2 regions of the Variovorax durovernensis genome follow, and region 2 is predicted to be linked to the other one. Evidence: predicted binding sites of a transcription regulator. Region 2 holds the regulator's gene; the other holds the start of a gene.

Region 1 (5,618 bases), 2.6 Mb from region 2:
CGTCGCGCCGGCCCATCTCGTGGGCGTCGACCCGGTCGCCCGGTTGTAGTCTCTGCGCGCAGTTTCTGCAATTCGAAAAATCTCAGGGAGTGAATCATGAAGACCAAGTTACCGGGCGGCTGCCCAAGGCCGTTCTGGATTGCTGCGACCGTGCTTGCCACGGGAGTGGGCATCACGGCATGCGGAGGAGGAGGCGGCGGCGGGGGCGGCGCAGGGATGCCGTTGCTGCCGCTGCCATCGAGCTCGCCGGCACCCGCACCGTCGCCGGCACCCGCGCCCGCGCCCGCACCGGCAGCGAACCGTGATCCCGTGCCGGGCAGCGAACCGCTGCCGTCGCTGAGCGCGCCTCAGCCCGGCTCGACGGCCGCGGTGGGCAACGACAGCGAAGGCATCTACGGCTCGCTGCTAAACCTCGGCTTTGTCGGTGCCGACGGCTCCGTGGCCGCCAAGTTCGTCGTCGGCACGCTGTGGGGATCGATCAAGGTTTCTGGGCTCGACTGGTCCTTCAACCCCGACACGCTGTACTACTTCATCGACGCCTCGCCTGTGACGGGCTCCGGCACTTTCGAGTCGAAGAAGACGATGAGCGGAACCTATGCCTACGGCTCGCGCGAACCGTCGAAATTCGGGCCCCTGGGCTATGCCGCGGAGAACGCGCTCGCGGTGTCGCAGGACAGCGTGGTCGGCAAGTGGGCCAACACGGACACGAGCTTCGGCATCAGCGTCACGATCGAGGTCGACGACAAGGGGGCATTCACCGGCAAGACAGTCGGCGTGCAGATCGGCACCTGCAGCATTTCGGGCACGATCGCGCAGGCGCAGCCCGGCACGAGCAAGAACATGTACGGTCTCGCCCTGAGTGCGGTCAACGCCGCCACCGATGCCAAGGACGCCTGCAAGCTCAGGACCGATCTTCCCTACAAGGGGCCGGCCGCCATCGGCCTCGTGCCCGCCGGCAGCTTCGACAGCAACGGCTTCTTCCGCAACATCATGTTCCTGATCCGTACCAGCGACGGCTCCACGCTGTCGGCCGGCCTGCGCAAGCAGCCATAGCGGGGCGGCGCGTGGACTGAGGCCTCTGTCAGTTCTGGATCTTCTCGAGGCAGTAGCCCAGTCCGCGCACCGTGGCAATGCGCACCGGCCCCTTCTCGATCTTCTTGCGCAGCCGGTGGATGTACACCTCGATGGCGTTGAGGCTCACCTCCTCGCCCCATTCGCAGAGGCGGTCGACCAGCTGGTCCTTGCTCACCAGCCGGCCGGCGCGCTGCAGCAGCACTTCGAGCAAGCCGAGTTCGCGCGCCGACAGCTCGATCATCTTGCCGTCGATGGTCGCCACGCGGCCCGCCTGGTCGTACACCAGCGGGCCGTGGCGGATCGCGTTGCTGGTGGTGCCCATGCCGCGCCGCGTGAGGGCGCGCACGCGCGCCTCGAGTTCCTGCAGGCTGAAGGGCTTGGCCATGTAGTCGTCGGCGCCGTTGTCCAGGCCCTTGACGCGCTCTTCCACGCTGTCGGCGGCCGTGAGCACCAGCACCGGCAGTTGCGATCCGCGCGCGCGCAGGCGCTTGAGGATCTCGATGCCGTGCAGGCTGGGCAGCCCGAGGTCGAGGATCAGCAGGTCGAATTCGTCATGGGTCATGAGCGCGGTGTCGGCCTGCGAGCCGTTGGCCACGTGGTCGACCGCCGCGCCCGAGGTGCGCAGGCTGCGTAGCAGGGCATCTGCCAGCACCTGGTCGTCTTCGGCAATCAGAATCCGCATATGCGCCACCTCCGGCCTGTTTGGGGTGTCGGGCGCCCCGCGGGCGCCGTTCACGTTTGTCTCTGCCTCGAAGTCTAGCCCGCTGTATAGGCTTCCAGTCCGATGGTTACCACGGTGGCGATGTCGTTGCCCACGCTGCTGCGGAACTCGCGTTCGGCCTGCGTCACCGCGCCGTGGAAGGCGTCGAGCCAGGCCAGGCCGTCGGCGGTGAACAGCACGCGCCGCGCCCGCGCGTCGAGCGGATCGGGGCCGCGCGTGACCAGGCCCCAGGCCTCGCACTGGTCGACCAGCGCGCCCATCGCCTGCTTGGTCATGCCGGCGCGCCCGGCCAGCTCGGTGAGGCGCGAGCCCTCGCGCGCCAGGTGCCGGGTGATGTGGATGTGCGCCGCGCTCACCTGCGCGCGCGCCGCGAGGTTCGACAACGCCAGCGGCACGTCGACGTCGTGCGCCATCAGTTCCAGCACGCGCTCGTCGAAGCGGCGCATGGCATGGCCCAGCAGGCGGCCCAGGTGCGTCTGCCGCCAGGCGTCGGGATCGGTCGGAAAGGCGGCTTCGGTCATGCGCCAAATGGTAAAGCAAACTGACCAAAAAACAGGTTTACGCAGCGGCATCAGCCCCTACACTACTGTTCAAGCATCCAGCCTGTGGTTAAAAGCAGATGGGTGAAACCAGACACAAACCATTGATTTTCAAGGAGTTTCCACATGGACGCAGTCGTCAAGGGCGCAAGCATCTCGGTCGCCAACAGTGAAAAGGCCAAGGCCCTGCAGGCCGCGCTGGCCCAGATCGAAAAGCAGTTCGGCAAGGGCACGATCATGCGGCTCGGCGAAGGCGAGGCGCTGGAAGACATCCAGGTGGTCTCCACCGGCTCGCTGGGCCTGGACATCGCGCTGGGCGTCGGCGGCCTGCCGCGCGGCCGCGTCATCGAAATCTACGGCCCTGAATCCTCGGGCAAGACCACGCTCACGCTGCAGGTCATCGCCGCCATGCAGAAGCAGGCCGGCACCTGCGCCTTCGTCGACGCCGAACACGCCCTCGACGTGCAATACGCCCAGAAGCTCGGCGTGAACCTGTCCGACCTGCTGATCAGCCAGCCCGACACCGGCGAGCAGGCTCTCGAAATCGTCGATTCGCTGGTGCGCTCGGGCGCCGTCGACCTGATCGTGGTCGACTCGGTGGCCGCGCTCACGCCCAAGGCCGAAATCGAAGGCGAAATGGGCGACTCGCTGCCCGGCCTGCAGGCCCGCCTGATGAGCCAGGCGCTGCGCAAGCTCACCGCCACCATCAAGAAGACCAACTGCATGGTCATCTTCATCAACCAGATCCGCATGAAGATCGGCGTGATGTTCGGTTCGCCCGAAACCACCACCGGCGGCAACGCGCTGAAGTTCTACGCCTCGGTGCGCCTGGACATCCGCCGCATCGGCACCATCAAGAAGGGCGACGAGGCCATCGGCAACGAAACCAAAGTGAAGGTGGTGAAGAACAAGGTCTCGCCTCCGTTCAAGACGGCGGAGTTCGACATCCTGTTCGGCGAAGGCATCAGCCGCGAAGGCGAGATCATCGACATGGGCGTGACCGCCAAGATCGTCGACAAGTCGGGCGCCTGGTACGCCTACAACGGCGAGAAGATCGGCCAGGGCCGCGACAACGCCCGCGAATTCCTGCGCGAAAACCCCGAGCTGTCGCGCGAAATCGAGAACAAGGTGCGCGAGTCGCTGGGCATTCCGCTGCTGGCAGCCGACGCCGGCTCCACGCCCGAGAAGCCGCAGAAGGCCGCCAAGGCCGAGAAGGCGGACAAGGGCGAGTAAGCCCCCGAGCGCGGTCCCCTGCCGGGCCGCGCGAGCTACCCCGCATGGCATTCGACGCCCCGTCCCTCAAAGGCCGCGCACTGCGCCTCCTGAGCCAGCGCGAGCATTCCCGCGCGGAGCTGGAGCGCAAGCTGGCAAAGCATGAAGAAGAGCCCGGCACGCTGGCCAAGGCGCTCGACGAGTTGGCCGCCAAGGACTTCATCAGCGAGCCGCGCGTGGTGGCCTCGGTGCTCAACCAGCGCGCGGCCCGCTCGGGCGCGCTGCGGGTGAAGCAGGAACTGCAGGCCAAGGGCATCGCGCCCGAAGCCATCGCCGAAGCGGTGGCCAGCCTGCAGGAAACCGAAGTGGAGCGCGCCACGGCCTTGTGGCGCCGCCGCTTCGACGCCCCGCCCGCCGACGCGAAGGAACGGGCGAAGCAGATGCGATTCCTGATGGCGCGCGGTTTTTCGGGCGCCGTTGTGTCCAAGGTACTCAGGAGCGACTTCGATGAAATCGACGAATGAAGGTACTGCCGTCCAGTCCCGCGTCATCACCCAGCGCGTGGCCTGCGAATGGCGCCGCGCCTACGTACTGGCGGCCGACCCTAAGCGCCTGCCCGACTGGGCCAGCGGCCTGGCCAGGAGCGCGCTGGTGCCGCACGGCGACCACTGGATCGTGCGCACGCCCGAGAGCGGCGACGCCCGCATGCGCTTCGCGCCGCGCAACGACTTCGGCGTGCTCGACCACTGGGTCGCGCCCGAAGGCGTGCCCGAGGTCTACCTGCCCTTTCGCGTGATTGGCGTCGGGCCCGACGCCTGCGAGCTGCAGTTCACGCTGCTGCGCCAGCCGCACATGGACGATGCGGCGTTCGAGCGCGATGCGCAGTGGATCGCGCGCGACCTGCAGTCGCTGCGCAGCGTGATCGAAGCCGACTGACCGGCCGGCTCAGCCGCGCAGCACCAGCGGCGTGAACTTGCGCCGCGCCTTCAGCTGGTCGGCGTCCCACTCGATGCCCAGGCCGGGTGTTTCCGGCGCCACCGCATGGCCGTCCTCGATGCGCAGGCGGCTTGTCGTCAGGTCGTCGAGCTGCGGGATGTATTCCACCCAGCGCGCGTTCGGCACGGCGGCGCACAGGCTCACGTGCAGCTCCATCAGGAAGTGCGGGCACATCGCGATGTTGTGCGCCTCCGCGAGGTGCGCGATCTTCAGCCACGGCGTGATGCCGCCCACCCGCGCCACGTCGGCCTGCACGATCGAGCAGGCGCCCTGCTGGATGTATTCGGCGAACTGCGAGGGGTGGTACATCGACTCGCCTACCGCGATCGGCACCGAGGTGCTGGCCAGCAGCTGCGCATGCGCGCGCACATGCTCGGCCGGCATCGGCTCCTCGAACCACGCGAGGTCGAGCGGCGCATATTGGCGTGCACGGCGGATGGCCTCGGCCACGGTGAAGCTCTGGTTGGCGTCCACCATCAGCTCGAAGTCCGCGCCGACCGCTTCGCGCACGGCCGACAGGCGCGCGATGTCCTGCGCCACATGCGGCTTGCCGACCTTGATCTTCGCGCCAAGGAAGCCATCGGCCTTTGCCGCGAGCGTCTGCTCCACCAGCTGCGCGGGTTCGATGTGCAGCCAGCCGCCCTCGGTGGTGTAGACCGGCACGCGCTGCTGCGCCCCGCCCGCCAGTCGCCAAAGAGGCAGGCCCGCCGCACGCGCGTTGCGGTCCCACAGCGCGGTGTCGATGGCCGCCAGCGAAAGGCTGGTGATCGCGCCCACGGCGGTCGCGTGCGTGTGGAAGAACAGGTCGCGCCAGATGGCCTCGTACTGCTGCGGGTCGCGCCCGATCAGCCGCGGCGCCAAGTGGTCGTTCAGCAGCGCCACGATGGACGAGCCGCCCGTGCCGATGGTGTACGTGTAGCCGGTGCCCGAAGAGCCGTCGTCGCAGCGCACCGTGACCATCACGGTTTCCTGCGTCACGAAGGACTGGATGGCGTCGGTGCGCTTGACCTTGGGCGCGATGTCGATCTGCGCGATCTCGACCTGGTCGATCTTCGCCATCGCGATCAGCCTGCGTT
Region 2 (5,618 bases):
AGCGCGCCGGGATTCACGATGTTCGTGGGATTGCCGTTGATGTAGCTCACGACGTTGTCGAAGGCCTGGCCGAAGTAGCTCTCGTAGCTTTCCTGCTCGACGTAGCCGATGTGCGGGGTGCAGATGCAGTTCTCCAGCCGCAGCAGCGCATGGCCCTGCAGCGGCGGCTCGCTCTCGAACACGTCGATGGCGGCCAGCCCGGGACGGCCACGGTTGAGCGCCGCGAGCAGCGCGTCTGCCTCGACCAGCTCGGCGCGCGAGGTGTTGACGAACAGCGCCGTCGGCTTCATGCGCGAGAGGTCTTCGAGCGTGATGAGGCCATTGGTTTCCTCATTGAGCCGCAGGTGGACGGAGAGCACGTCGGCGGCTGCAAAGAACTCATGGCGGTTCTGCGCCACCTGGAAGCCGTCGGAACGGGCCTTGGCGCAGCTGGCTTCACGCCCCCAGATCACGACCTGCATTCCAAAGGCCTGCCCGTAGCGCGCGACCAGCTGGCCGATGCGGCCGTAGCCCCAGATGCAGAGCGTCTTGCCCTTGAGCACCGAGCCCAGCCCGAAGTTGGGCGGCATCGAGGCCGACTTGAGCCCTGACTGCTGCCAAGCCCCGTGCTTGAGGTTGCTGATGTACTGCGGCAGCCGGCGCATGGCGGCCATGATGAGCGCCCATGTGAGCTCGGCAGGTGCCTGGGGAGAGCCGGAGCCTTCCGCCACGGCGATGCCGCGCTCGGTGCAGGCTGCCACATCGATGTGGCCCGCGACACGACCGGTCTGCGAGATGAGCTTGAGCTTGGGCAGCTTCTCGATGAGCTGCCGGGAGATCTGTGTTCGCTCGCGAATCAGCACGATCACGTCGGCGTCCTTGAGGCGAACCGAGAGTTGCCCGATGCCCTTGACCGTGTTGGTATAGACCTTGGCTGCGTACGCGTCCAGCTTGGCGGCGCAGCGCAATTTGCGCACGGCGTCCTGATAGTCGTCGAGGATCACAATATTCATGGCGTGCCATTGTGCCTCGCAGCATTGGGATGTCGCACCCCCGAACGTTTGGATACCCACTGCCGACGGGCTCTCCCAGGGGTGCCGGGCCTCAGTGCAGGCGTGTGGAGCGGTGTGCGGCGATCATGGTTTCGGCCGCTTCGAGAGCCGCCAGCCGGTCAAGCTCCGCGCACACGTCGTCCATTCGGCCGGAAATCAAGACACGGTTGCTGCTGCGCTGCTGGCCCTTTCCGTCTACCACGCGTACCACGCGCAGCGGGCGCACGGTCGGGGCGGCTTCAGCCGCAGGGGGTGTCGCGCCGCACGACGGACGCACCGCAACGTAGCGCAGGCCGGCGGAAGTCTCGCTGTGATCGAGCGAGGCGTGGCGATGAGGGCGGCGCGCCGGGATCAAACGGCTGGCGAGCGATTGCAGCGGCATCCAGAAATCAGCAATGGCGAGGAGGGCGATTCCCATGTGAACTCCAAAAAAGTATGAGGTTGAACACAGGCAGGATTTCTTGAAACGGCCGCGACAGGGTGATGGCGACTTCGCGCCATACGCCCGCCACCTGTTGCGGCCGGATGAGTGCTGCTGCCAGCAGGCCCGCAGGCCTACATCAGCATGGTGTTGCGAATGAGGCCCACCGCGAGGCCTTCAATCTCGAAAGGCTCGCCGGGCTGGACGATGATGGTCGGGTAGTCGGGGTTCTCTGCGTGCAGCTCGATGACCTGCTTGTTGCGCTTCAGGCGCTTGACGGTGACTTCGTCGCCCAGGCGCGCAACCACGATCTGGCCGTTGCGCGCTTCCTTGGTGGCTTGCACGGCGAGCAGGTCGCCGTCCATGATGCCGGCGTCTCGCATGGACATGCCGCGCACCTTGAGCAGGTAGTCGGGCTGGCGCTGGAACAGCGTGTTCTCGACGTAGTAGGTCTGGTCGACGTGCTCCTGCGCCAAGATGGGGGAGCCTGCAGCGACGCGGCCGATGAGCGGCAGCGCCAGTTGCGCCATGCCGGGCAGCGAGAGCGAGAACTGGCCGCCTTCGCGGTGACGCGTTTCGTTCAGCGACCGCAGGGCGTCGCCCTTGAGGCGGATGCCGCGCGAGGTGCCGCTGACGAGTTCGATGACACCCTTGCGGGCCAAGGCCTGCAGGTGCTCTTCGGCCGCGTTGGCCGACTTGAACCCGAGTTCATTGGCGATTTCGGCGCGCGTGGGTGGCGCTCCGGTGCGGGCGATGGCGCTCTGGATCAAGTCCAGGATCTGCTGCTGGCGGGCTGTAAGCTTCACGGCGAACTGCATATGTGGTTCCTTGCGGCACTGGCTAGATATCCAGTACCTGTATTTTTAACCAGTTTTAAAAAGTTGACAAGCCATGCCTGATTTCCCTTCGCCTGAACTGCGCCGCGTGGTCGTGCTGGGCACCGGCGGCACCATCGCCGGCAAGGCTGCCAGCAGCGGCGACAACATCGGCTACACGGCCGGTCAGGTGGGCGTGGCCGACCTTCTGGGCGGCATCGAGGCACCCCAGGGCGTGACGCTGGTGGCAGAGCAGGTCGCGCAACTGGACAGCAAGGACATGTCGTTCGAGACTTGGCAAAAGCTCGCGCAGCGTTGCGCACACTGGTTGGCCGAGCCCGACGTGGCGGGCGTTGTGATCACGCACGGCACCGACACGCTGGAGGAGACGGCCTTCTTCCTGCATTCGGCGCTGGCGTCCGCGAAGCCCGTGGTGCTGACTTGCGCCATGCGGCCGGCGAGCGCGCTGTCGCCCGATGGTCCGCAGAACGTGCGTGACGCCATCGGCGTGGCTCTGGCAGCCGGTGCGAAGGGGGTGACCGTGGTGTGCGCCGGCGCGATCCACAGTGGCGCCGATGTCCAGAAGGTGCATACCTACAGGCTCGACGCCTTCGCATCTGGCGACGCGGGCCCGGTGGGCTATGTGGAAGAGGGCGAGGTCCGCCGTGTGAGGGCGTGGCCCGAGGGCGGGGCGCTGCCGGCCTCGAAGATCTTCGAGGCGGCTCCCGTTCGGTGGCCTCGCGTGGAGATCGTCATGAGCCATGCCGGTGCGAGCGGTGCTGTCGTCGAGGCACTGCTGCAACCCGGCAACGCCGAACCGGTCCGTGGACTGGTGCTGGCCGCCACGGGCAACGGCACGCTGCATCACGGGCTCGAAGCGGCCGCGCTGAAGGCGCAGGAGGCGGGCGTGACGGTGGTTCGTGCGACGCGCTGCATGAATGGGCGCATCCTGCCGAAAGCCGATGACCGGCTGCGGGACGCGGGCACGCTCACGCCGGTGAAGGCGCGTATCGCGCTGATGCTCGAGTTGCTCGGGTGAGGTGGTGGCCGCCCTGTCGGAGGGCGGCCGGCAATCAGCTGCTCAGCGCTGCGAGTGCGCGCTGGGTGATTTCATCGACCGTGCCCACGCCCTTGATGGCGCGGTACTTCGGCGCAGCGGCCGGATCGGTCTTGGCCCAGGCCGAGTAGTAGTCGACCAGCGGACGCGTCTGCTGGCTGTACACGTCGAGCCGCTTGCGCACGGTTTCTTCCTTGTCGTCCTCGCGCTGGATCAGGTCTTCACCGGTGACGTCGTCCTTGCCTTCCACCTTGGGCGGGTTGAACTTGACGTGGTAAGTGCGGCCCGAAGCCGGGTGCGAGCGGCGGCCGCTCATGCGCTCGATGATGTCGCCGAAGGGCACGTCGATTTCGAGCACGTAGTCGAGCTTGACGCCCGCCGCCTTCATGGCGTCGGCTTGCGGAATAGTGCGGGGGAAGCCGTCGAACAGGAAGCCGCTGGCGCAATCGGCCTGGGCGATGCGTTCCTTCACGAGATTGATGATCAGGTCATCGCTGACCAGTGCGCCCGCATCCATGACGGCCTTGGCCTGCAGACCGAGCGGCGTGCCGGCCTTGACGGCGGCGCGCAGCATGTCGCCGGTCGAGATTTGGGGGATGCTGTACTTCTGGCAAATGAAGGCCGCTTGCGTGCCTTTGCCCGCCCCGGGCGCGCCCAGCAAAATTAGTCTCATGGTGTCCTCGGACGGTTCTTAGATTTTGTGTCGCGCCAGGCGTCGGCTTCAGGGGCTTTGGGCAGGGCGGAGTTGCTTCGAGGATAGCACGCGTGCCTCCCGGGATTTGTCGCTGCCCCGACAGGCACGTCGAGCTCCTCAGGCCGTCGGGCCGGCGGCGAAGACCGCGCGCACGCGCGCCAGGTCTTCGGGCGTGTCGATACCCGGGCCGGGAGCCACGTGGCTCACGTGTACGGCAATGCGGTGTCCGTGCCATAGCGCCCGCAGTTGCTCGAGCGCTTCCGTCGCCTCGACTGGCGACGGCGGCAGCGACGGAAACTTGCGCACGAAGCCTGCGCGGTAGCCGTAGATGCCAATGTGGCGCAGGGGAGCCGGCGTGGGCAGCACCGTCGGCGCGGCACCGTTGGCGGAGCCATCGCGCCACCAGGGGATCGGCGCACGGCTGAAGTACATGGCGTTGCCCCGTGCGTCGAGCACGGCCTTCACCACGTTCGGATTCATGAAGTCGGCCAGCGAATCGATCTCGTGGGCCGCGGTGCTCATCGCGGCCTCTGCGTGGGTGGCCAGCGTGGAGGCCACGGCATCGATCAGCGCCGGGTCGATCAGGGGCTCGTCGCCCTGCACGTTGACGACGATGTCGTCGCCGTCGAGGCCGAGTTGTTCGCAGGCTTCGGCCAGCCGGTCGGTGCCGCTGGGGTGGTGCTGGCGGGTCAGGATCGCCTCGACGCCATGCGCCTTGCAGGCGTCGATGATCGATGCGTCGTCGCCGGCCACCACCACGCGCGCTGCGCCGGATTCGCTGGCACGCCGGGCCACGCGCACCACCATCGGCACGCCGGCGATGTCGGCCAGGGGTTTGTTGGGGAGCCTTGTCGACGCCAGGCGCGCCGGCACCAGGACCGTGAAGCTCACAGCCCGAGCTCTTCGTCGGAAAGCGTGCGTGCCTCGTTTTCCAGCAGCACGGGAATGCCGTCGCGCACCGGGTAGGCCAGGCGCGCGCTGCGCGAGCAGAGCTCCTGCTTCTCGGGGTTCCAGGTCAACGGACCCTTGGTGACGGGGCAGACGAGCAGTTCAAGCAGCTTGGTATCCATCGAGCGATGATAGCTTTGCGTCGAGCGCGGTGAAGAATTCCGGAACGGGTGCGAAGAGCAGGGGCACCGCCAGTGCGCCGGGTGCCTTGTGCCACAGCTTGACCGCGTCCTTTTCGGTGCAGACGAGAGGGCCGTCGGCATCGGGCGAGCGTTGCCAGGCGTCGAAGTCGAAGTGATCGGGCAGCGCGATGGTTTCGGCGAGCGTGAGGCCACGGCCCCGGAGCATGGCGAAGAAGGCCTCCGGGCGTGCGATGGCCGCGAGTGCGGTCACTGGCCTGCCCGCCAGGGTGTTCAGTGGCACGCGTTGGCCGTCGCTTGTGAGGGCGTAGTCGGCGAGGCGGCGCGAAGCGGTGTAGCCGCCTGCGAATGCGGGGCGTTCGCCGCTGTGCAACACCAGATCGCAGCGACGTGGCCACGCCTCGCGCAGGGGGCCCGCTGGCAGTCGCCAGCCGTTGCCGATGCCCCGGTCGTCGAACACGCAGATCTCGATGTCGCGAGCCAGCGCCAGGTGCTGCAGCCCGTCGTCGCTG

Evidence for each region. Region 2 encodes LexA, which represses DNA repair genes until DNA is damaged. Its sites were predicted from a motif close to ACTGTATNNNNATACAGT; they were not measured.
Region 1: the regulator LexA is predicted to act here: its motif matches at 2,381-2,398, upstream of recA (recombinase RecA).

The regions. Positions count from the first base shown of each region.
Region 1 covers NZ_CDRNCW010000001.1:6,588,973-6,594,590, reverse strand. Annotated here, with positions in the region: gene ACWV14_RS31330 (hypothetical protein) at 97-1,053, shown strand; gene ACWV14_RS31325 (response regulator transcription factor) at 1,082-1,756, opposite strand; gene ACWV14_RS31320 (MarR family winged helix-turn-helix transcriptional regulator) at 1,831-2,316, opposite strand; gene recA (recombinase RecA) at 2,461-3,567, shown strand; gene recX (recombination regulator RecX) at 3,612-4,070, shown strand; gene ACWV14_RS31305 (SRPBCC family protein) at 4,054-4,482, shown strand; gene ACWV14_RS31300 (mandelate racemase/muconate lactonizing enzyme family protein) at 4,492-5,601, opposite strand; gene ACWV14_RS31295 (transporter substrate-binding domain-containing protein) at 5,607-5,618, opposite strand, start outside.
Region 2 covers NZ_CDRNCW010000001.1:3,944,538-3,950,155, reverse strand. Annotated here, with positions in the region: gene ACWV14_RS18775 (D-2-hydroxyacid dehydrogenase family protein) at 1-992, opposite strand, end outside; gene ACWV14_RS18770 (hypothetical protein) at 1,084-1,449, opposite strand; gene lexA (transcriptional repressor LexA) at 1,587-2,270, opposite strand; gene ACWV14_RS18760 (asparaginase) at 2,344-3,306, shown strand; gene adk (adenylate kinase) at 3,341-3,997, opposite strand; gene kdsB (3-deoxy-manno-octulosonate cytidylyltransferase) at 4,136-4,909, opposite strand; gene ACWV14_RS18745 (Trm112 family protein) at 4,906-5,088, opposite strand; gene lpxK (tetraacyldisaccharide 4'-kinase) at 5,069-5,618, opposite strand, start outside.